4 regions of the Micromonospora sp. NPDC051924 genome follow, and region 3 is predicted to be linked to each of the others. Evidence: riboswitches for the same ligand, from Rfam matches in the RefSeq annotation. Region 3 holds a riboswitch; each other region holds the start of a gene.
The links. Region 3 has a riboswitch for cyclic di-AMP ahead of ACZ6S5_RS23435 (coiled-coil domain-containing protein). Riboswitches for the same ligand answer to the same signal wherever they lie in the genome.
Positions count from the first base shown of each region.

Region 1: it holds a riboswitch for cyclic di-AMP, as region 3 does, so the genes downstream of both, ACZ6S5_RS28450 (C40 family peptidase) here and ACZ6S5_RS23435 (coiled-coil domain-containing protein) in region 3, are expected to answer to the same signal.
Region 2: it holds a riboswitch for cyclic di-AMP, as region 3 does, so the genes downstream of both, ACZ6S5_RS19430 (C39 family peptidase) here and ACZ6S5_RS23435 (coiled-coil domain-containing protein) in region 3, are expected to answer to the same signal.
Region 4: it holds a riboswitch for cyclic di-AMP, as region 3 does, so the genes downstream of both, ACZ6S5_RS03210 (transglycosylase family protein) here and ACZ6S5_RS23435 (coiled-coil domain-containing protein) in region 3, are expected to answer to the same signal.

Region 1 is NZ_JBVJJA010000046.1:22,140-27,946, forward strand. Features, by position in the region: gene ACZ6S5_RS28445 (N-acetylmuramoyl-L-alanine amidase) at 4-2,031, opposite strand; cyclic di-AMP (ydaO/yuaA leader) riboswitch at 2,267-2,402, shown strand; gene ACZ6S5_RS28450 (C40 family peptidase) at 2,415-3,449, shown strand; gene dcd (dCTP deaminase) at 3,495-4,073, opposite strand; gene ACZ6S5_RS28460 (pyridoxamine 5'-phosphate oxidase family protein) at 4,152-4,700, shown strand; gene ACZ6S5_RS28465 (zinc metalloprotease) at 4,772-5,758, opposite strand.
Region 2 is NZ_JBVJJA010000023.1:61,292-67,098, forward strand. Features, by position in the region: gene ACZ6S5_RS19410 (IS5 family transposase) at 1-81, opposite strand, end outside; gene ACZ6S5_RS19415 (class I SAM-dependent methyltransferase) at 397-1,032, shown strand; gene ACZ6S5_RS19420 (GyrI-like domain-containing protein) at 1,049-1,666, shown strand; gene ACZ6S5_RS19425 (alpha/beta fold hydrolase) at 1,715-2,467, opposite strand; gene ACZ6S5_RS19430 (C39 family peptidase) at 2,586-3,419, opposite strand; cyclic di-AMP (ydaO/yuaA leader) riboswitch at 3,615-3,755, opposite strand; gene ACZ6S5_RS19435 (hypothetical protein) at 4,043-4,828, opposite strand; gene ACZ6S5_RS19440 (hypothetical protein) at 4,983-5,339, opposite strand; gene ACZ6S5_RS19445 (acyltransferase family protein) at 5,583-5,807, opposite strand, start outside.
Region 3 is NZ_JBVJJA010000031.1:64,980-70,786, reverse strand. Features, by position in the region: gene ACZ6S5_RS23445 (HelD family protein) at 1-1,217, shown strand, start outside; gene ACZ6S5_RS23440 (cation diffusion facilitator family transporter) at 1,325-2,239, shown strand; cyclic di-AMP (ydaO/yuaA leader) riboswitch at 2,384-2,515, shown strand; gene ACZ6S5_RS23435 (coiled-coil domain-containing protein) at 2,521-3,588, shown strand; gene ACZ6S5_RS23430 (hypothetical protein) at 3,695-4,207, shown strand; gene ACZ6S5_RS23425 (SRPBCC family protein) at 4,209-4,664, opposite strand; gene ACZ6S5_RS23420 (1-phosphofructokinase family hexose kinase) at 4,829-5,807, shown strand, end outside; gene surE (5'/3'-nucleotidase SurE) at 5,806-5,807, shown strand, end outside.
Region 4 is NZ_JBVJJA010000003.1:142,472-148,278, reverse strand. Features, by position in the region: gene ACZ6S5_RS03220 (LLM class flavin-dependent oxidoreductase) at 1-123, opposite strand, end outside; gene ACZ6S5_RS03215 (glycoside hydrolase family 3 protein) at 292-2,121, shown strand; cyclic di-AMP (ydaO/yuaA leader) riboswitch at 2,308-2,480, shown strand; gene ACZ6S5_RS03210 (transglycosylase family protein) at 2,482-3,135, shown strand; gene ACZ6S5_RS03205 (MFS transporter) at 3,235-4,671, opposite strand; gene ACZ6S5_RS03200 (helix-turn-helix domain-containing protein) at 4,832-5,722, shown strand; gene ACZ6S5_RS03195 (radical SAM protein) at 5,719-5,807, shown strand, end outside.

The DNA.
Region 1 (5,807 bases), on a different contig from region 3:
CGGTCAGTCCGGCGCGCCGACCGCGGCCGGCAGGATCTCCACGTCGTCCAGGTTGGCGAACATCACCCGGTGACCGAACTGGATCTGCACGTACCGGTTCTCGCCCCGGATGACGGTCCAGTCACCCGGTGCCGAACCGTCGAAGGTGACGGCCCGGTAGTACTCGCCCGGCAGCACGCCACCGAGCGCGTACCGCTGGCCCGCCGCGAAGGTGTACTGCAGCGGCGCGATGGTCTGGTACGGCACGCCGGCCGGGTACGCCGCCCTCTCCGGGTAGGCCCGCCCGTACACCGGGATGGTGGCCTTGCCCGGCTTGGGGGTCACCACGAAGCCGTTCGCCCACTTGGCCGTCGGCGCCGAGGCCGGGTTCCAGAACCAGGCCTTCTGGCCGAGGTACCAGATCGCCGTCCAGTCGCCCTGGATGCCGGCGAGGGCGTACGTCTGGCCGGCGGACGCGCGGGCGCCGTGGTCGGAGATGTACATCGTGTCCGGCGTGCCGTCCTTGCGTAGCCCCAGGTCGTTGACGAGCGGGGCGGTCTCGCTCGGCGCGGTGTGCAGGATGACGGCCGAGGAGCCGCGCAGCGGGCAGGGCGCGGCCGGTGGGGTCGGCTTCGGGACGCCCGGCGGCTGCTGGTTGCAGCCGATGAACGCCGGCTGGTTGGTGGCGTAGTCCGGGTCGATGGTGACCAGGCCGGTGTGCGGCGTGGCGGTGCCCTGGAACGGCGCCTTCATCAGGTCGAAGTAGTGCGACCAGTCCCAGTACGGACCCGGGTCCCAGTGCATCCCGGCGACGTTGCCGGGGAGGATGCCGGGCACGTTGTCGTGGCCCAGGATGTGCTGCCGGTCCAGCGGGATCTGGAAGCGCAGCGCCAGGTGGCGGACCAGCTTGGCCGAGGTCCGGTACATCGCCTCGGTGTACCAGGTGCCGTGGCCGGCGAAGCCCTCGTGCTCGATGCCGATGGACTTGGCGTTCACGTACCAGTTGCCGGCGTGCCAGCCGACGTCCTTGGCCTTGATGTGCTGGGCGACGTAGCCGTCCACCGAGCGCAGCGTGTAGTGCCAGCCCAGGTAGGTCTTGTCCTGGACCAATTTCACGCTGGGGCCGAAGTAGCCCTCGGTGTCGTGGATGACGATGTATTCGATCTTCTGCTGGGCCGGCCGCGCGCCGAGGTCGTGGTTGCCGTAGTCGCCGGCGCCCGGGCCGTACTTCTCGTACGGGGCGGGAATCCACTCGCAGGCGAGCCGGACCGGGCATTCCAGGCCGTCCGGCCGCTCGGCGCGGCGCAGGCCCAGCTTGTGCAGCCCGGACTCGTCCGGCGTCACGGCGGCGGCGGCGAGGGTCACCCGCTGGCCGTCGTCGGTGGTCCGGCTGGCGCCCTGGCCGATCTGGTCGTACACCTCGTCGGCGAAGGCCGCCGCGGCGTCCTCGGTGTCCGCGCCGGAGTACCGGGCCACCGCGCCGTACCAGGCCGCCGGGTCGCTGCCGGCGCCGACCGGCCCGCCCAGATCCTTCTGGTACGAGGCGAGCAGCGCCGCGCCGCCCCGGATGTTCGCGACGGCGTCGGTACGCAGCGTCTCCACCGGGATGCCGGTGAGCGCGGCGGCGGCGTCGACGGTCTGCAGGGACGCCTGCGGCAGCACGTCGCCGGAGGGCGCGGCGGCGACGGTCGGGTCGAGCGTGAGCGGGCGGGAGTCGTCGCCGCGCGGGTCCTCGTTCTCGTCCACGTGTGAGCTGGACGGGGTCGAGGCGACCTGCTCGGCGTCGGTCAGGTGCATCGGGCCGTAGCCGCCGCTCGTGCTGGGCTGGCCCGGGTGGGTGTCCCAGCGGGACTCCAGGTACGAGACGCCGAGCAGGACGCTCTGCGGCACGCCGTACTCGTCGGCCGCGCCGGCGTACTGCTGCTGCCGGTCGGCGGTGTCGGCGCTGGACGGCTCGGCGGCCACCGGGCCGGTGGTCGCGAGCGCGGTGGCCGCCGCGACGGCGGCGGCCAGCAGTATCCGTCTGCCCGACGGCGGGGGTGAGAGGTGCATCGAACCTCCAGACAGGGATGGGGGTCACTGCGTTCCCACCCTCACTCCGCACCCGCCTTGCGGTCAATACCTTTCCGGCTGGTAAAACCCGCTGAAGAAAACCTTCATCCTCCGGATCGTGGCCGCAACTTCGCGTACGGAGTGTCACGGCCGCGTGAGTTGCGTCTTGATAACGGCGATCTCTACTCTGGTCAATCGTCGGCCGGCAGTTTCATCGCCCAGCCCGGGTGGTGACGGTCGGACACCGCCGAGTCGCCTCCGGGCGAGCCGGGGACCCAGGTAACTGGGGTGAATCCGCAGCCTCTGCGGTAGGGCGGCTCCCTTCCTGCCCGAACCCGTCAGCTAACCCGGTAGGCGGTCCGGAAGAAGGAGTACGGAGCCCGGTGGCTAACCATGCCCCGCGGCCGCCGTCGGCGCGGTCACTCGACCGGCTGACGGCTGCGCCGCGTTCACGCTGGTCCCGCTTCACCACCGCCCTCGCCGCCCTGGTCGGCACCGCCGTCATCCTGACCGGCGGCGCCACGGCGGCCCACGCAGACCCGTCGGTCGCCGAGATCGAAGCCCAGATCGACCGGGACTGGAACAAGCTCGAACCGATCATCGAAAAGGTCAACGCCACCCGCGAGGACCTCGCCGCCAACCGCAAGCAGGCCGCCGCGCTGGCCAAGCAGATCGCCCCGCTGCAGGCCAAGGTCGACCAGGCCCTCGGGCAGGTCGGCGGTCTCGCCGCCGACGCCTACAAGGGGGACAACCTCTCCACGGTGAACGCGCTGCTGGGCAGCCGCTCCCCGGGTGAGGTGGTCGACAGCCTGGAACTGCTCGACCGCTTCGCGCACCGCCAGCAGCAGCAGGTGCAGACGGTGGCCGAGCTGCGCGACCAGCTGGCCGCCAAGAAGCAGCCGCTGGACGACATGATCGCCAAGCTGGCCCGTACCGAGGCCCAGCTCGCGGCGCAGAAGAAGCAGATCGACGCCGAGATCGCCCGGCTCCAGAAGCTGCGGCTCAAGGTGTACGGCAACGGGGGCGGCGGGCCGCTGCGTCCGGCGCCCTGCCCGGCCGGCTACCCGGGTGGCCCCGGCGGGGTCGCGGCCAAGTTCGCCTGCGCCCAGATCGGCAAGATCTACGTCTGGGGCGCCGCCGGGCCGGACCACTACGACTGCTCCGGCCTGACCATGGCCGCCTGGGCCAAGGCCGGTGTCTCGCTGCCGCACAACGCGCGCCAGCAGCACGACGTCACCCGGCGGGTGAGCCGCAGCGAGCTACAGGTAGGCGACCTGGTCTTCTACTACAGCGACCTGCACCACGTCGCGTTGTACGTCGGTAACGGCTGGGTGGTGCACGCCTCCCAGTCCGGCAAGCCGATCACCATGAAGCGCGTCGACGACGGCCAGATCAACAGTTACGGCCGACCGGGCTGACGGTCCGCAGGGGCTCCCGCGACGCGGGGGCCCCTGCATCGTTCCTCAGCGGGTCGGCCAGACCCGCCAGTTCTGCCAGGACCGGCTCGGCGTCGGCCCGCGCTGCCCCTGGTAGCGCGACCCGTAGACCGCGGAACCGTACGGGTGCTCGGCCGGCGAGGAGAGCCGGAAGATGCAGAGCTGGCCGATCTTCATGCCCGGCCAGAGGGTGATCGGCAGGTTCGCCACGTTGGACAGCTCCAGCGTGACATGGCCGGAGAAGCCCGGGTCGATGAAGCCCGCCGTCGAGTGGGTGAGCAGCCCGAGCCGGCCCAGGCTGGACTTGCCCTCCAGGCGGCCGGCGAGCTGGTCGCCCAGCGAGATCACCTCGAGGGTCGAGGCGAGCACGAACTCGCCCGGGTGCAGCACGAACGGCTCGCCCTCGGGAACCTCCACCATCGACGTCAGGTCGTCCTGCTGGACCGCCGGGTCGATGTGGGTGTAAAGGTGGTTGTTGAAGACCCGGAACAGCCGGTCCAGGCGTACGTCGATGCTGGACGGTTGCACCAGCGTGGGCTCGAAGGGCTCCAGCGCGAGCGTGCCCGCCTTGATCTCGGAGACCAGGTCGCGGTCGGAGAGCAGCATCGGAACACCATAGCGACCGGTACGGGTGACCTGCGTGTCGGACTACATCTTCGTACACCTGTTCGATAGAATGTTCGCATGGCTTCCTGGTCCGAATTCGCCGCCGACGAGCCCCGACTCGCCGACGAGATCCGCCTTCTCCTGCAGCAGTACGGGCCGGGCTTCGGCTACCTCGCCACGGTCCGCGCCGACGGCGGCCCCCGGGTCCATCCGGTCGCCCCGGTCATCACCGACGACGGGCTCTACTGCTTCGTCATCGACTCGCCCAAGCGTCGCGACCTCGAACGCGACGGCCGCTACGCGCTGCACTCGTTCCCCCCGGAGGAGAGCGACGACGAGGCGTACGTGGCCGGCAGGGCCCACCCGGTGACCGATCCGGCGACCCTGACCCGGGTGGCCGAGCTCGGCCGGGCCGCGCCGCAGGTCGACTGGCGGCTGTTCGAGTTCACCGTCGACGTGGCGATGCTGACCCGGCGCGACCAGACCTCCCAGCCGGGCGCCGGCCGGCCGCAGGTGCGGGTCTGGCTCGATCCGCGGGCGACCGCCCCGCCCCGCCGTACGGTGGCCGCCGCCGAGGGTCGGCGCGGCGGCCGGCACGGCTTCGACACCCGCCGCCCAGCCGCCTGAGAGTCCACGAGAACGCCGGTGCCGGCCCCGTCCGAAGACAGGGCCGGCACCGGCGTTTCAGTGCTGGGCGCTCAGGCCGCGCGGTAGGCGTTCCACGCGGTGATCATCCGGCTCGCCTGACCAGCGGTGAACTGGTGCATGCACGAGTCGTAGGTGTAGTCCATGAAGTTGGTGATCGGGTCCAGGCCCGCCGCGGTGCAGGTGTCCCGACCGGTCGGGCACTGGTACGCGGGCGAACCCTCGGCCGGGGTGTCGTCGACGCTGTCGCCCGAGCCGGAGCAGCCGCCCTGGAAGGTGTGGTAGAGGTTCAGCCAGTGGCCGATCTCGTGGGTGCCGGTGTCACCCTCGTTGTAGTTGGTCGCGGTGCCGCCCGGCAGCGACTCGTTCAGCGCGACCACGCCGTCCATGCTGTCGAGCTTGCGCTTCGGGAAGGTGGCCCAGCCGAGCAGGTTGTCGCTCAGCTCGCCCAGGTAGATGTTCAGCGTGTTCTTGCCGCCCTCACGGAGCGAGGACTTCATCTGCCGCTCGGCCGAGGAGCCCTGCACGATCGGGTACCAGGCCGCGTTGGTGACGTGGTGCACCTTCTGCAGTTGGAAGCTGAAGGCGGTGGGGGCGCCGCCGGTGGCACCGCTGTACGCCTTGTTCAGCACGTCGATCTGCTGGGTGACCATCGAGTCCGGGATGTTGCCGCCGGCGCGGGTGCTGTCCCGCTGGACGACGTGCACGACGACCGGGACGGTGACGGTGGCCAGCGGGGCGGTGGCTTGGGCGCCGCCGCGGAAGGCGGCCTGCTCACGCAGGGCGGCGGCGAGGTCCGACTCGCGCTCGGCGACCTGCTTGGCGGTCAGGTTGTTCGGGTCCAGCTTGGTGCTGCCACCCTTGGCGACCCGGGCGTCCGAGTGGACGTCGGCGGGCTCGGCGCACGAGCCGGCGGGGGCGGCCGAGAAGGCCGAGGCAGCGGGGACGACACCCACCGCGGCGGTGCTGAGCATCAGCGCGAAGGTCGTCGTCGCGACACCGGCGGCACGCCGGGTCAGCAGGTTGGGACGGAGTCCCATGGGCCCACCTCTTTCTGTCGGCGTGCTACGGGGGTATGTCACGCCGAGT
Region 2 (5,807 bases), on a different contig from region 3:
GCGCCAGGCGGTCAGCCGTGGTGCGATCAGCGCCCAGCGGGCGTCGGACAGGTCGGAGGGGTAGGCGGGTCGCTCGGCCACACGCCATGTCTACTGTGGACCACGGAGTGGATCGCAGTTGGGTCCGACGATTCCCGAACTTTCTGAACCAGACACGATCTGCGGATCAAAGCAGGGCATCTCGCATCGACATCAATCAGGTGAACCTGGTCCCAAAGGTGATCATTCGACCCTGCCGACGTCTCGCCGGCCAGACCCACGAAAGCAGCAATACGTAGTGGGAGTGATCAAAACGCCCAGTTAGGGCGCGTCTCACCGGACTTGTCGAGGCGAGCGCGGTGAAAGTCGTGCCGGGGCGGTCGCGGCGGGACACGCGACCGGTCCGTCCCGTTGATAATGATCGACATGACCGCGCGATACGACGAGGTGCTCGGCCCGCTGCGTGAGGCGTACGACGCGCGGGCGGCCGAGCGGGACGGGCTGATCAAGGAGCCGTGGAAGCTGGCGGAACGGCAGGCGTTCCGTGACCGGCTGGCGCCGGGCGCGCAGCTGCTGGAGATCGGCGCCGGCACCGGGCAGGACAGCGCCTACTTCCAACAGGAGGGCTTCGCCGTCGTCGCGGCTGACCTCTCGCCGGTGATGGTCGAGCACTGCCGGGCCAAGGACATCGAGGCCCACGTCATGGACTTCCTGCACCTGACCTTCCCGGCCGGCTCGTTCGACGCGGTGTTCGCGATGAACTGCCTGCTGCACGTGCCCAACCACGACCTGCCCGCAGTCCTGGCGGCGATCCGGGCGGTGCTGCGCCCCGGCGGGCTCTTCTTCGCCGGCATGTACGGCGGCAACGAAACCGCCGAAGGTCCCATCGACGGCGACGAGTACGTGCCACCGCGCTTCTTCTCGTGGCGCACCGATGAGCAGTTACTCGGCTTCGCCACCGCATGGTTCGACGTCGTGGACTTCCACCCCGTCGACGTCGGTCGCGGCCACCGGTTCCAGTCGCTGACGCTGCGCCGCCCGGACCCCGCATAGCGGAGTGGAGAGGACCATGGCGAAGTCGGACATCAAGCGGGATCGTAAGGACCTCTATGCCGCCCGCGCCGGCAGCTTCCAGCTCGTGGATGTGCCCGAGCTGCCGTTCCTGATGGTCGACGGCGAGGGCGACCCCAACACGTCAAAGTCCTACCAGGATGCGCTGGCAGCGTTGTACGCCGTTTCGTACGCGCTGAAGTTCGCCAGCAAGCAGCGGCTCGGCCGGGACCATGTCGTCGCTCCGCTGGAGGGCTTGTGGTCAGCCGATGATCCGGCCGCCTTCGTGACTCGGGCCAAAGGCGAGTGGCGATGGACCATGATGATCACACAGCCTGGGTGGATCACCGCTGACGTGGTGGACGAGGCGGTCCGGCTGGCCGCCACCAAGAAACACCTGCCGGCAGCGAACCAGATACGGTTCGAGCGGTACGCCGAGGGATTGTCCGTGCAGGCCCTGCACGTCGGCTCGTACGACGACGAGGGTCCCGTGCTCGAGCGCCTCCACCATGAGTTCATGCCGGCCAACGGCCTCACGTTCAACGGGCCGCACCACGAGATCTATCTCAGCGACCCGCGGAGGACCGAGCCGGCGAAGCTGCGGACCATCCTGCGCCAACCCGTGGCCCGTCGCTGACCACCACGCACGCGTTCCACCTCGGCCAGGTGCGACTGCATCAGGTCCTCACAGGTACGGGTCGAGCAGGGTGAGCACCGCCTCCGGGTCCTCGACGTGGGCGTTGTGGCCGAGCCCCGGCAACGTGGCGACCGGCACGCCCAGCTCCTTGAGCTGCGCGTCGGACACCATCGGATCCTGCTCGCCCCGGGCCAGCAGCACCGGCACGTCGGTCGCGGCGAGCAGGGCGGGCAGCCGCGGCTCCCCCACCGCGAAGGCGGCCGGGTCCATGGCCAGCCGCCAGCGGCCGTCCTCCCGGCGCAGCCCGGCGTCCACCACCGGATGGTCCGGGGCGAACAGCCCGGCCAGCCCGGAGACGCGCAGGTAGCGCCGGGCCGCCTCGTCCCGGCTGGCGAACCAGGTCACCGGCCGCCCGGCCAGCTCGCCGGCCTTCGCCAGCTCGGCCGGGGACCAGACGACCTTGATGCCCAGCCCCACCACGGCGTCCACCGGCAACCCCCGGGACCGCGCCGCCAGGGCCAGCGCCACCACTCCGCCGAGGGAGTGCCCGAGCACCACGAGGCGGTCCCGGGCACCGAGCCGTTCGGCGACCGGGCCGAGCCCCTCCAGCACCCGGCGGGCGAGGGCTTCGAAGGAGTATTCGGGCAGCGGCGGGGACCAGCCGTGGCCGGCCAGGTCGGGGGCGAGCCAGCGGCCCGCCCAGCGGCGCTCCAACAGCGGCGCCCAGGGCAGCCACACCTCGCCGGTGGCGCCCATGCCGTGCAACAGCAGCAGATGGCGGGTACCCGTCGCGTCACCCATACGGCGCAGTGTGCCATCGGACGGACACGACGCGCGAGACGGGACGGCCGTGGAGTCCGACAGACGACGTCGGGCCCCGGCTCGGGGGGGAGCCGGGGCCCGACGGGGCGGGGTGCGATCAGGCGGAGTAGCCGCGGGTGGCCATCCAGTTCGCCAGGTCGATGGTGCTCATCCAGTACGCCGGCACCGACGGGTCGGCCGAGTCGGCGATCCGGACGGTGCGGCCGTCGTTCTTGTAGCCGACCACCGCGATGTAGTGGCCGCCGGAGAAGGAGTGCCAGCCGCCGTCGGTGTCGGTGGCGTCGCCGACGATGTTGGCGACCACGCCACGGCCGTCGGTGACGGCCTTGACCACGTCGGCCTGGAGCTGGTCCATCTGGGCCGGGGTGGGGCTGCCGGGGATCATGTGGGTCCGCCACGGGTTGCCCTTGAGCATCTGGTTGAGCCCGCGGGTGGTGTCCTCGGCGGAGTTGGTGCCGTTCTCGCCGGCGTTCAGCGGGGCGACCATCGCGTCCTGGGTGGTCTCGACGCCGCTCGCGCTGAGCGCGTTGCGCACCGCGGCCGGGCCGCAGTTCCAGTAGGCGGTCTGCGCCTCGTAGGTGTAGTCGAGGACCTTGGTCGACGGGGGCTTCGGCTTGGCCTTCTTCGTGACGTCCGGGTCGGCCTTGGCGGTGCTGGCCTTCGCCGTGGGCGACGCGCTCGGCGAAGCGGACGGCGACGATGGTGCGGCGATCTTGGCCTCGGCGGCGACCTGACCCAGCTGCGGGGCCAACTCGGCGACGGCGGCGGTGTGCTGCTGGCGCACCGGCGAGTCGTTGGTGGCAGCCAGGGCGGCGCCGGTGCCGCCGGCCAGGACGAGCGCCGCGGCCGAGCCGGCGACGATCTGGTACGGGCGCTCGGTCGCGAGGCGGCGCAGCTGTCGCTTCAGGTGGTGCTTCACGTGTTCCTCCACGGGGGGCCGGAGCGGCACACGCCCGCCCGCCGCGCGGAGGAACTCACGCGCGTTCGTGGGGCGGGGTGGCCGCGGGAAGGGAAGCGCCCGGAGTGGCCGGGCTGCCGGGGGTGCTTGGACGCTGTCAGGCGAGCGCCGGCACCGGTGCGCCGTGGAGGCGGGGAGAGGATCGGGGGGTGGTCGGCACGAGGATGGGACTCCTTCCTACACCGCCTACCGGGTTAGCTGACGGATTCGGGCGGGAAGTACGCCCTACCGCGGCCGAAGCTCGCGGATTCACCCCGGTGTTGCACTGGGTCCCCGGTTCGTGAGATCACGATTGAGCGGGTCGGCACGGCGTCGCCTCTTGCGATCGAAAACCGCACCGGACGCGCCGACACTACCGGCGGGTACGCCACCTGCCAAGCGTCCCCACCTGCGTAAACCTCGAACATCATTACTCTGACCGGAACAGCCGATCACTGACGTTACTCAATGGGACGAGCAGTTATGTCGGAACTGTCGGGCAACAATCGGACATCGGGTAGCGAGCGGCCCGGAATTGCGGGAGTCGATCGCCCGAGCTGTTCCCGATGACCGTTTCGGGCATCCCGTGACGGGGCTCACCACATTCGGGTAACGATTCAGCCCACCCGGGCCGGGCGCCAGCGCGCACGGGTGGTCACGGCCGGGGCGGCCGGCACCGGAGCGGGCTGCCGGGTCACCGGCTCGGCCGACCGCGCCGGCACCACGCCCGGACGCAGTGCCGTGGCGGCCGCGTACGCCTCGGCGGCCAGGACGCGAGCCGCGTCGGCGGCCAACTCGGCGTCCCGCCACGCCCGCTGCTCCCGCTCGGCGGCGGTCCGCCAGCCGGAGCGCCGGTGCTCGCGTACCGCCCGGGCCAGGACGATCTCCTGCCCGGCCGGGTGCCGGCGGGGGTCCCAGCCGTTGCGGTGGGCGAGCACGTCGGCCAACTGCCGGGCGGTCAGGTCGCCCCGCCAGTGCGCCGCCATCGCGGCGTGGTGCAGCCAGCGCTCCCGGGCCGCGTACTCGGCCGGGGTGCGGGGTGTACGCGGCTCGGGCAGCGCGGCGGCGCCGGCGAGGCGGCGGGCGAGGACCTCGGCCTCGTCGTACGCCCGCCAGGCCTGCCCGACCTCGCCCTGGGCGGCGAGCCACTGCTCGCGGCGGCGGCGGGCGGTCTGCGCGGCCCCGGCGGCCGCCACCGCCACCTCGTCGGCGTACCGGCTCAGGTCGGCGCGGCGGGCGGCCTCCTCGGCGGCCGGATCGGGGGCCACCTCGGGCGGGGTGTCCCGCTCCGGCCGGGCGACCAGCACGGCGAGGACGCCGAGGGCGAGCAGGAGCAGCGCGGACCAGATGGCGGTGGCCTCGGGAACGGTGGTGAGGAAGTGGTGGAGAACGGTCTTTTCCATGATCGGCACCTCACGGGGAACGTCGTGGTGGAGAGGTCCGCACGGCCGGTGGCGCGGGGCGCGACCGTCGGGGATGCGCCGCCGGGCCGCCGCCGGGCGGGTGCGGGGGTGAGGTTCGGTGGTACGGCGAGGGTGGGCCGGAGCCGCCCGACGTTCAGCGGGCGGGCGGGGCCCGGGAGCCGACGGTCGCCGGGACCGCCCCGACCAGGACCTGCTCCCGGTCGACCGGGACCACCCGGACCGGGCGCTGCGGCGACGCCGGCACGCCGGCCGGGACGGTCGCGGCCAGGTCCGATCCCACGGTCCGTCCGACGGGGTCGGACCGGCGGATCACCGACCGGTGGGCGGCGCCGGGAAGGGCGGAACCGCCCTGGACGACGTGCTCGGCCGGGACACCGGATGGCCGGGGCGCGGCGTGCGCGGTCGCGCCGACGGGCAGCGAGGCGGCACCGAGCGAGAAGGCGACGACCACGGCCAGGCTGGCCAGCATGCGGGCGGTCCAGCGCGCCACCCACCACACGGGACAGGTGAGCGCAATCGGGAGCACGGCTCCAACCTACCGCCGCCGCCGCCACGCTCGCACCGTCGAACGGCGTGTCGCGCCACCCTCGTCCACCACACCGCCCACTGTGGACATCACCCCGCCGCACGCAGGTTCCGAGGCGCCTCATTCACGGAAAGAGTGGCCTCCGGGCGTGGAATGGCCACGCTTTCCGTGAATCAGTGCCCATCTTGGCGCGGCGGCGGGCTCCGCTCAGGCCCGGTCGCGCCGGCCGGCGTACTCGACGGGGCGCGGCGGGGCGGGGAGCGCGACCGGCCCGGCGGGGGCCGGGACCGACGGCGCGGCGGCCCGCGCGCGGACCCGACGGGACGATCCCAGTCGGCGCATGATCGGTAGCTCCACCCACCGGTGCAGGGCGGCGGCGAGCAGCAGGTTGACCAGCAGGAAGCCGAGCGCGAAGAGCGGCCCCCACCAGCC
Region 3 (5,807 bases):
CGCCGGACGCGCCGACCGAGCTGCGTCTGCTCTACCGGGGTGAGCTGCTCCGGCTGGAGCGGGCCGAGCTGGACGCGATCCGGGACCGGGCGTTGTCCCGTGGGGCGCGGCGCAACGAGGTGCGCCGGATGGGCTTCGACTCCGTCCTCGCCGCGCTCTACGCGCAGGCCCGCACGCTGCGGGTGGGCTGGTTGCCGGAGCAGCCCGCGTTCGAGGACGAGATCATCGAGCGCCCGGAGTTCCGGGAGTTCCTGAAGGGGTGGTGGCCGCGGCTGCACCCGCGGCACGTGCTCGGCTGGCTGGCCCGCCCCGAGCGGCTGCGCCGATACGCCGGCGGGGTGCTGTCCGGGGCGGAGATCCGGCTGCTGACCGAGGCGTACCGGAGCCTGGACACCGAGGGGCTGACCATCGCGGACGTGGCGCTCCTGGACGAGCTGGACGCGCTGCTGGGCAAGCCGGTCCAGCGGCAGCGGCCGAAGCGCGACCCGTTCCAGCTCGCCGGAGGCGTCCGCGAGCTGAGCACGTACGCCGACCGGCAGCGGGCGGCCCGGGCGGCCGCGCGGGAGCGCCCGGAGGACTACCGCGACTACGCCCACGTGGTGGTCGACGAGTCCCAGGACGTGTCGCCGATGCAGTGGCGGATGATCGGCCGGCGGGGCCGGCTGGCCTCCTGGACGGTGGTCGGCGACCCGGCGCAGACCGCCTGGACCGGCGACCCGCAGGAGCTGACCCGGGCCCGCGACCACGCGCTGGGACGCCGCCGCCGGTACCGCTACGAGCTGACCACCAACTACCGGAACTCGGCGGAGATCTTCGCGGTGGCGGCGGCGGAGATCCGCCGGCTCTACCCGGACCTGCCGCTGCCCACCGCGGTCCGCTCCACCGGTGTCGAACCGGTCGAGCTGGCGGTGCCCCCGGCTGAGCTGGCGCCGGCCACCATGGCGGCGGTCCGTGCCCTGCTGGCCGAGGTCGAGGGCACGGTCGGGGTGATCACCCCGGTGCCCCGCCGGGACGAGGTGGCCGGCTGGCTGGCCGGCCTCGGCGGCAACCGGCTCCAGGTGGTGACCAGCCTCCAGGCCAAGGGCATGGAGTACGACGGCGTGGCGCTGGTCGCCCCGAGCGAGATCCGGGCCGACCCGGGCTCCGGGGTGCGGACCCTCTACGTGGCGCTCTCCCGGGCCACCCAGCGCCTCACCACGCTCGACCCGGTGGGCTGAGCGGGACCCGACGGAGGCGGCCGACGGACATCCGACGTTCATTTGCACACATAGCGATGTGAACATAGATTGAGCCGGGCCGGGCCGACGGACGAGAGGGTGTGGGCGTGGGCGCAGGGCATGACCACAGCGGTGCGGTGACCAACGCCGCGCACCGCCACCGGGGTCGGCTCTGGGCCGCGTTCGGTCTGCTCACCGCCCTGATGCTGGTGGAGGCCGTGGCCGCGTTCGCCACCGGCTCGCTGGCCCTGCTCTCCGACGCCGGGCACATGTTCACCGACGTGCTCGGGATCGGGATGGCCCTCGCGGCGATCACCGCCACCCGCCGGGCCGACACCGACCCGCAGCGCACCTTCGGGCTCTACCGGCTGGAGGTGCTGGCCGCCCTGGCCAACGCGGTGCTGCTCGGCGCGGTCGCCGTCTACGTGCTGGTCGAGGCGGTCCGCCGGTTCGGCCGGCCGCCGGAGGTCCTCGCCGGCCCGATGCTCGCCGTGGCGGTGCTGGGCCTGCTCGCCAATCTCGCCGCCTTCGCGCTGCTGCGCTCCGGGGCGGAGGAGAGCATCAACCTGCGCGGGGCGTACCTGGAGGTGCTGGGCGACCTGCTCGGCTCGCTCGGGGTGATCGGCGCGGCCCTGGTCATCGCGGTGACCGACTGGTGGTGGGCCGACCCGCTCGTCGCGGTCGGGATCGGGTTGTTCATCCTGCCGCGCACCTGGCGGCTCGGCCGGGCCGCGGTACGGATCCTGGTGCAGGCCGCCCCCGAGCATCTCCAGGTGACCGCGGTGCACGACCGCCTGGCCGCGGTGCCCGGCGTCGCCGAGGTGCACGACCTGCACGTCTGGACCCTCACCTCCGGCATGGAGGTGGCCTCGGCGCACCTGACCATGAACCCCGGCGCGGAGGTCGGCGAGGTTCTCGCGGCGGCGCGGGCCGCGCTGCACGAGGACTTCCGCATCGACCACGCCACGTTGCAGATCGAACCCGGAGCGTCCGCCGGCGCCTGCGGGTCGGTCGAGTGGTAATTAGGACAATCTTAAATCCAAGTGGTTATTGTGCACTTATGCCGGCTTTAACCCCGACTGACCGGCCCGCGACCCGGGTCGGCTCGGCGGACCGCCGGTAGGCTCGGTCGCGGCCTCCGCCGGGCGGCGCCCATCGGCGCCCGGGGGTGGCCGTCGCCTAATCGCCGGAGCACGGCGAGCCGGGGAACCACGTACCTGGGGTGCATCCGCGTCAGCGGTAGGGATCTTCCGTCCCGAACCCGTCAGCTAACCCGGTCGGCGGTTGACGGAAGGACACCTGAATGCCATCAGTGGCACCTGTACGACGGACGGCCGCCCGGTTGGCGGCCCTGCTCGTCGCGGCGCTCGCCCTCGGCGTCGCGACCCTGCCGGTCTCCCCCGCCTCGGCGGCTTCCCCGACCGGCCTGCTCGCCGCCGCACCCGGCGACGACGAGGGCGGCACCCCGGCCCTGCGCGCCCAGCTCGACGCGGCCAGCAAGGGCTGGCTGGACGCGCGGACCGCGCTGAACCGCTCGGTCGCCCGGCAGAAGCAGCTCAACGCCCAGCTCACCACGATCAACGCCGAGCTGGGCAGCCGCGACGCCAAGGTCGGCGAGATCGCCGCGGTGGCGTACCGCAGCGGGCGGCTCGGCACCGCCCAGGCGTTGCTCGGCAGCAGCAGCCCGGAGGGCTTCCTCGACCGGGCCGCCGCGCTGTCCCAGGTCGCCGCCCATGAGGACCGGGCGCTGCGCGAGCTGCTCGACACCCGGGACCGGGCCACCCGTACCCAGGTCGCGCTCAACGGCGAGATCCAGGAGCAGCGCAAGCAGGTCGCGGTGATGGCCAAGCGCAAGCAGCAGGCCGAGCAGGCCCTGGAGGTGGCCAACCGGAAGGCGGCCGCCACGGACGGCAGCGGCACCCGGGGCACGTCCACCGCGACCGCCACCCCGGCGCCGCGCAACGCCGACGGGTCCTGGCCGCCGGAGTCGTGCAGCGTCAACGACCCGACGCCCGCCGACGGCTGCATCACCCCGCGTACGCTGCACGCCCTCCAGCAGGCCAAGGCCGCCGGGTTCACCCGGTACGTCTCCTGCTACCGGCCCAGCGGCTCGGGCGAGCACCCGAAGGGCCGGGCCTGCGACTTCGCCGCGCAGCAGGACGGCTTCGGCGGCGTGGCCACCGGCGGCGACAAGACGTACGGCAACAACCTGGCGGCCTACTTCATCCGCAACTCCGACGCGCTCGCCGTGCTCTACGTGATCTGGTACAAGCAGATCTGGCTTCCCAGCAGCGGGTGGAAGGCGTACAGCGGCGGGAACGGCGATCCGTCCAGCGACCACACCAACCACGTGCACCTGTCGGTCTACTGAGCCGGGGTGGCCCGCCGGCGGCGGGCCACCCTACGTCCGGCGACGTACGCCGGATGTCGTCCCCGACCCCACGACGCCCGCGACCCGGCGGCGGAGGATCGGCCGCATGAGCCGACTCTCCCCCACCGGGCGCAAGGCCCTGCTGACCCTCCACCTGGTCACCTCGATGGGCTGGCTCGGCGCGGACCTGGTGCTGCTCACCCTGGGCGTCGCCGGGCTGCGCGGGGCCGACCCCGAGATGGTCTACCCGACCGCCGGTCTGCTGGTGACCTGGCTGTTCGCACCGCTCAGCGTGGCGGTCTGGCTGGTCGGGGTGGCCAGCGCGCTGCTCACCCCCTGGGGCCTGCTGCGCTGGCGGTGGGTGCTGGTCAAGTTCGGCATCACCACCGTCATGCTCGGGCTGGTGCTCCTGCTGCTGACCCCCCGGATCCGGCACCTCGGCGAGCTGGGCGCCGCGGCCTCCACCCACCTTCGGGTCGACCTGGTCGTCGCGCCGAGCGTCTCCACCACGCTGCTGCTGATCGCCACGGTGCTGTCCACGTACAAGCCGTGGGGGCGGCTGCCACGGGCGACCGGGCCGGCGTCCCGCCGGGCGGTGCCGGCCGGGCGGGGCGCCTGAGTCAGGCCGTGCGCCCCTGTTCCAGGGTGGCGCCGAGCCGGCTGGCCAGGCCGAGATGGGCGGCACGGGCCTGCCGGAAGGCGTACCCGAACACGGGCGCTGGGGCGGAGAGGGTGATCTCCACGTCGATCCGCACCGCGCCGTCGGGCTCGTCCCGCAGCCGGGTGTGGTTGCGCACGGTGGTGGCCGGCTGCTGCCGGGCCACGGTCACCACCTCGTCCTCGTTCGCGATCAGCACGTCCGCCTGATAGGTGACCGGGAAGTGCAGCGGACCCAGCTCCAGCCGGTCGGTGATCGCGTAGCTGGCCAGGGCGCCGGGTCGGGGCGGCAGCTCGCGCACGCGGACGATCAGCGGATGCAGCTCGCCCTGCCGGGTCAGGTCGCTGAGCAGGGCGGACGCTTCCGCCCGGGTGCAGCGGGCCTGCACGGTGTAGCTGAAGGTGTCGCTGCTGAGCAACCCCGGACTCCCTCGCCGTCGACGGTTCGCACGATCGTCCCGTACCGGGGCCAACCTGGCAACGGTCGAAGGTCCCGCACCGCGCGGCATGACGCGGGACCGGCGGGGAATCCGGCCCGCCGGGACCGCGCGACGAGGAGGCCGGGCATGGACGGGAACGGCGGATGAGCGCGCACGTGATGGTCTTCGCCCCGACGCCCCGGCTCACGGTCACCGTCGACCAGCCGGCCGACCATCCCGAGCTGCACCTGCATCCGGGCGGGCAGGGGGTCTGGCAGGCCCGGATGATCCTCTCCCTCGGCGTGCCGGTGACCCTCTGCACCAGCCTCGGCGGCGAGATCGGCCAGGTGCTGGAACCGCTGCTGGTCAGCGAGGGGGTGCAGCTGAAGGTGGTGGTCCGCGACTCCGGCGGCAGCGGCGGGTACGTGCACGACCGTCGGGACGGCAGCCGGCGGGAGATCGTCGACGTGACCGGCCACCCGCTGAGCCGGCACGAGCTGGACGAGCTCTACAACCTCACCCTCGGCGAGGGGTTGCGGGCACCGGTCAGCGTGCTCAGCGGGCCGAGCCATCCCGCGCTGGTGCCGGCCGACCTCTACCGGCGGTTCGCCGCCGACCTGGGCGCCAACGGCAGCCGGGTGGTGGTGGACCTGCGCGGCGAGCACCTCAGCGCGGTGCTGGCCAGCGGGGTCTTCTTCCTCAAGGTCAGCCACGAGGAGCTGATCGCCGACGGGCGGGCCGGCGGCGACGACGAGCAGGAACTCACCCGGGCGATGTACGACCTGCACGCCACCGGCGCGGAGACCGTGGTGGTGAGCCGGGCGGAGCGGCCCGCGCTGGCCCTGGTCGACGGGGAGGTCTTCGAGGTGGAGCTGCCGAGACTGGAGGCGGCCGACCCGCGCGGCGCGGGCGACTCGATGACCGCCGGAGTGGCCGCGGTGGTGGCCCGGGGCGGCGACGTGCGGACCGCGATCCGCACCGGTGCGGCGGCCGGCGCGCTCAACGTGACCCGGCACGGGCTGGGCACCGGCCGGCTGGACTCGATCAGCGGGTTGGTGGAGCGGGTCCGGCTGGTGCCGGCCGGGACCCGGCCGCAGGAACGGACCACGCCGGACGAGCTGGCCGAACGGGCGGCCGAACGAT
Region 4 (5,807 bases), on a different contig from region 3:
GAAGGTGACCAGGTCGAGGCCGGCCTGCTCGCAGAGCTTGGCCAGCGCCACCACCTGCTCCGGTCGCCCGGCGGTGGGGGTGAGGAAGCCGCCGAAGAGCAGCTCGTGTCCGTGGTCGGTCATGTCCGTCTTCGCCACCTCGTCCGATCTTGCGCGAACCTCCGCCACGGTAGTCCGCTCCGGCGCCGGCCCGCCCGGCGGTTCCGGAACCTGCAAGGATTGTTCACAGTCGATGCGTGCGGGCGTAGGGTCCGGTCAACGGCCTCAGCGTTCCTCCGGAAGGAGCGACCCGTGATCCGTCACCGCCACCGTCCCCTCCCGCTCGTCCTGCTCCTCGTCGCGTTCACCGCCCTGACCGCGCCCGCCCGGGCCTCCGCCGCCGGCCTGCCCTACCAGGACCCGACGCTGCCCGTCGCCACCCGCGTCGCCGACCTGCTCGCCCGGATGACCCTGGACGAGAAGATCGGCCAGATGACCCAGGCCGAGCGCGGTTCGGTCACCACGAGCGACCTGACCACCTACCGGCTCGGCTCGATCCTCTCCGGCGGCGGTTCGGCGCCCTCGCCGAACACCGCCACCTCCTGGGCCGACATGTACGACGGCTTCCAGCGCGCCGCCGTCGCCACCCCGCTCGGCATCCCGATGATCTACGGGGTGGACGCCGTGCACGGCCACAACAACGTGTACGGGGCGACGATCTTCCCGCACAACATCGGGCTCGGTGCCACCCGCGACGCGGCCCTGGTGCAGCAGATCGGCCAGGCCGTCGCCGAGGAGATCACCGGCACCGGCGTGGACTGGGACTTCGCCCCCTGCCTCTGCGTCGCCCGCAACGACCGGTGGGGGCGCACCTACGAGTCCTTCGGCGAGACCCCCGACCTGCCGTCCAACCTGTCGACCCTCATCACCGGCCTGCAGGGCAGCACCCTCGGCGGCCCCACCTCGGTGCTCGCCACCGCCAAGCACTACGTCGGCGACGGCGGCACCACCGGCGGCGACGACCAGGGGAACACCCAGCTCAGTGAGGCCGACCTGCGGGCCATCCACCTGCCCCCGTTCCAGGCCGCGGTCCAGCGCGGGGTCGGCGCGGTGATGATCTCCTACAGCAGCTGGAACGGCGTGAAACTGCACGGCCACCAGTACCTGATCACCACCGTCCTCAAGGGAGAGCTCGGCTTCTCCGGCTTCGTCGTCTCCGACTGGAACGGCATCGACCAGATCGACGGCAGCGCCGGCTTCACCGCCGCCGAGGTGAGCACCGCGATCAACGCCGGCATCGACATGGTGATGGTGCCCACCGCCTGGAAGAGCTTCATCAGCACCCTGCGCGCCGAGGTGCAGAACGGGCACGTGCCGATGAGCCGGATCGACGATGCCAACCGCCGCATCCTCACGAAGAAGTTCGAACTGGGGCTCTTCGAGCGCCCGTACACCGACCGGAGCTGGACCCCGACGGTGGGCAACGCGGCCCACCGGGGCCTTGCCCGGCAGGCCGTGCGCCAGTCCCAGGTGCTGCTGAAGAACAGCGGCGGCGTCCTGCCGCTGGCCCGGGACAACAACAAGATCTTCGTGGCCGGCAAGAACGCCGACAACATCGGCAACCAGAGCGGCGGTTGGACCATCTCCTGGCAGGGCTCGTCGGGCAACATCACCCCCGGCACCACCATCCTCCAGGGCATCCGCGCCGCCGTCGGGCCGACCACCACGGTCACCTACAACCAGCGCGGCACCGGCATCGACGGGACCTACCGGGCCGCGATCGCGGTGGTCGGCGAGACACCGTACGCCGAGGGGCAGGGCGACCGGACCGGCAGCATGAGCCTGGACCGTGAGGACCTGCGCACTATTTCGACGCTGCGCAACGCCGGCGTGCCGGTGATCGTGGTGCTGGTCTCCGGCCGGCCGATGGACATCTCGGCCGAACTGCCCAGGTGGGACGCGCTGCTGGCCTCCTGGCTGCCCGGCACCGAGGGCGCCGGCGTCGCCGACGTCCTCTTCGGCGGGTACGCACCCACCGGCAAACTGCCGATGACCTGGATGAACTCGGTCAGCCAGCAGCCCATCAACGCCGGCGACGGGCAGGTGCCGCTCTTCCCGCAGGGCTACGGCCTGACGTACTGAAGGGACGCGTACGGGACCGGCGTGGACGGTCACTGTGGGTGATGAGCCCGCGTGTACGCCACGCCGGTTCCGCGCGCAACCCGAGCCGTGACGTCGTCGCTCGGCCGGGTGAAGAACTTCACAAGAAGTGGGCATTCGTCCGAAAGGGTTCCTAACGTCGTATCCGTTCGCGATCGCGGACACCACGGGCCGGTAACGCCTAATCCCGCCACCGGCCCGGCGGTACCTGGACCTCACGGCGGGAGCGGGGGACCCACACGTTCCTCGGTGCTCGACACCTCGGGGTGAAGCCGCCATCGGCGGCCGGGCTCCTCGGCCCGAACCCGACAGCTCACCTCGTCGGCGTGGAGGAAACCCAACATGGCAAGTGAACACGTCGCTCGTCACCGACGGACCACGCAGCGTCGCCTCGCCGTCGGGGCGCTCGTCGTCGGCGCCGCCACCGGCGCCGCCGCCATCCTCGGCCCGGCCGCACCGGCCAGCGCCTCCAGCGTCAACTGGGACGCCATCGCCCAGTGCGAGTCCGGCGGCAACTGGCACATCAACACCGGCAACGGCTACTACGGCGGCCTCCAGTTCTCCAAGAGCACCTGGAACGGCTACGGCGGTCAGACGTACGCCGCCCGCGCCGACCTGGCCAGCCGCAGCGAGCAGATCGCCATCGCCGAGAAGGTCCTCGACGGGCAGGGCATCGGCGCCTGGCCGGTGTGCGGCAAGAAGGGCGGCTCGTCCAAGCACTACTCGTCCAAGTCGGACGGTGGGTCGAAGAAGTCGACCAGGAAGGCCACCAAGGACCGGTCCTTCCGGGGTGACCGGCCGGCCACCCGCAAGCACCGCTCCACCACCCCGAGCACCGGCGGCACCTACGTCGTCAAGCCCGGTGACACCCTGTCCGAGATCGCCGACGCGCACCACCTCGTCGGCGGCTGGCAGGCGCTGTACGAGCGCAACAAGCGCGTGGTCGGTGCCGACCCGGGGCTGATCTTCCCGGGCCAGAAGCTGCGCCTGCGCTGAGGCACCACGGAATCCGGCCTCCCGGCGGATCCGCGCGGAACGCCCGACCGGGCAACCGGTCGGGCGTTCCGCGTCTCGCGCACTGACCCGGTGCCTCGCTCAGCCCGTCTCCGCCAGGCCCGACGCGGGCCCGGGCAGCAGGAACGCGGCGAGCCCGGCGCCGAGCAGACACCCGCCGGCGTTCGCGGCGATGGCGGCGGTGACGCCGTGGAGCACCGCCCCGCCGTCGGTGCCCAGGCCGTGCACCACCGCGGCCAGCACCGCGGACATCACCGGGATACCGACGGTGATGCCCACCTGCTGGCTGAGCGTGGCGATGCCGGTCGCCAGCCCCTGCTCGCCGTCGGGCAGGCCGGATGTCGCCGTCACCATGAAGCCGACGATCACCACCAGGTTGGCGACCCCACCGACGAACGTGGCGACGAGCAGCAGCAGCATCCACCCCCGGTCCGCACCGAGCAGGAGCAGCGGCGCGGTCGCGGCGGCCTGAGCCAGGAAACCGGCCACGATCGTTCGCCGGCCCCCCCAGGCGGCCACCAGCCGTGGCCCCAGCACGCCGCCGAGCACGGTGCCGATGCCGAGGACGGCGAAGGAACCGCCGGCGACCAGCGGCGGAAGCCCGAGCACTCGCTGCAGATAGAGGGTGAGCAGGAACACCAGGGACGTCTCGGTGGCGAAGGCGAGCAGCCCGAGGAGGTTGCCCCAGCGTACGGTCGGGCGGCGCAGCACCGCGGCGGGTACCAGCGGCGCGGCGGCCCGCCGCTCCACCGCCCCGAACGCGACCAGCAGCACGGCCCCCACGGCGAGCGCCGCCAAGGCTCGTCGGTCGGTCCACCCGTGTTCACCGGCGGCCGTCAGCCCGTACACGAACGCCAGCAACCCACCGGTGACGGTGAACGAGCCGGGCAGGTCGAGCCGGGGCCGCCGGGGTGGCCGGCTCTCGGCCACCACCAGCGGGGCCACGGCCAGCACCGCGGCCGCCACCACCGCGTTGACGAAGAACGCCCACCGCCAGCTCAGCAGGTCGGTCAGCAGGCCGCCGAGGATCGCCCCGGTGGTGAAGCCGGCGGCCATCAGCGCCCCGTTGAGGCCGAGCGCCCGGTCCCGGGCCGGACCTTCCGGGAACGTGGTGGTCAGCAGTGACAACGCGGCCGGGGTGACCGCTGCGGTGGCCAGGCCCTGGGCGACCCGCGCCGCGATCAGCACGCCGGGACCGGTGGCAAGACCGCCGACCAGCGACGAGAGGCCGAGCACCGCGATCCCGGCGAGGAACAGCCGGCGCCGGCCGAACAGGTCCGCGACCCGCCCGAACAGCAGCGTGAAACCGGCCGCGCAGAGCGCGAACGACGTGCCGATCCACTGCAGCGTGTCCAGCCCGAACCCGACCTCCCGGCCGATCACCGGAAGCGCGACGGTCAGGATGGAGAAGTCCACGGCGAGGGTGAAGCTCGCGGTGAGCAGCACGGCCAGCGCGAGCCCGGCACGCCGGGTCGGCGCCGGGCGCGGCGTGACGGCGGGGGAATCCAGACGGGTCATCGAGGTCCTTTCTTGCGGTCGACGGGACGTCCACGGGACGACCCGGGACCACCGTCGGTCCGGCCGGCGTGGCCGGCCAGCACCCTGCCCTGCCTGGTCTGCGGCTGCCTGTCACCGGCAGGGACAGGCAACGGGGTGCCGGACCGGGCAGGATGGGGCGATGACCGCACCGCACCGCCCGGGCGCCGGGGACCTCGGCGAATTCCTGCGCAGCCGGCGCGCCCGGCTCACCCCTGAAGACGTCGGCGTCGTCTCGTACGGCGCCCGACGGGTCCCCGGGTTGCGGCGGGAGGAGCTGGCCCAACTGGCCGGCGTCAGCGTCACCTACTACACGCGGCTGGAGCAGGGGCAGAGTGCCAACGCGTCGGACGCGGTCATCGAGGCGCTGGCCCGGGCCCTGCGGCTCACCGACGACGAGCTCGCCCACCTGCACGACCTGGCCCGGCCCCGGCCCGGCCGGCGGCGCCGGTCGGCGCGTCCCGACACCGCCGGCCGGGGCGTGCGGCAGTTGATCGCGGCGATGACCGAGGTGCCGGCGCTGGTGCTCGGCCGGCGTACCGAAGTGCTGGCCTGGAACCCTCTGGCGCATCGGCTCCTCGCCGGTCACCTCGACCTCGACGCCCCGGACCGGCCCGTGGACCGGCCCAACCTGACCCGGATGCTCTTTCTCGACTCGCACACCCGCGACCTGCACGTGCGGTGGGACGACGAGGCCGTCCGGGCGGTCGCCGGGCTGCGGCTGGTGGCCGGCCGGCACGCCGACGACCGGGAACTCGCCGAGCTGATCGGCGAGCTGTCGATGAAGAGCGCCGCCTTCGCCGCCCTGTGGTCCCGCCATCCGGTGCACACCTGCGTCTCCGGCGCCAAGCGGCTCCGGCACCCCGTGGTGGGAGAGTTCGACCTCGACTTCGAGATGCTGCACCTGCCCGGGGACGCCGGGCACCGGCTGATGACCTACCCGGCGGCGGCCGGTTCCCCGGCCGAGGCCGCACTCCGCCTGCTCCAGGCGGATCTCCGCGCCGAGCCGTTCCGCGTACGCCAGCGGGCGTGACCCGGGGTCGGACCCGGTTCCGGTTCGACCCCGTCGGCGGCAGCAGCCAGGTTTGGGCCCTCGGTACCGGGGCAACCCCGGGCAT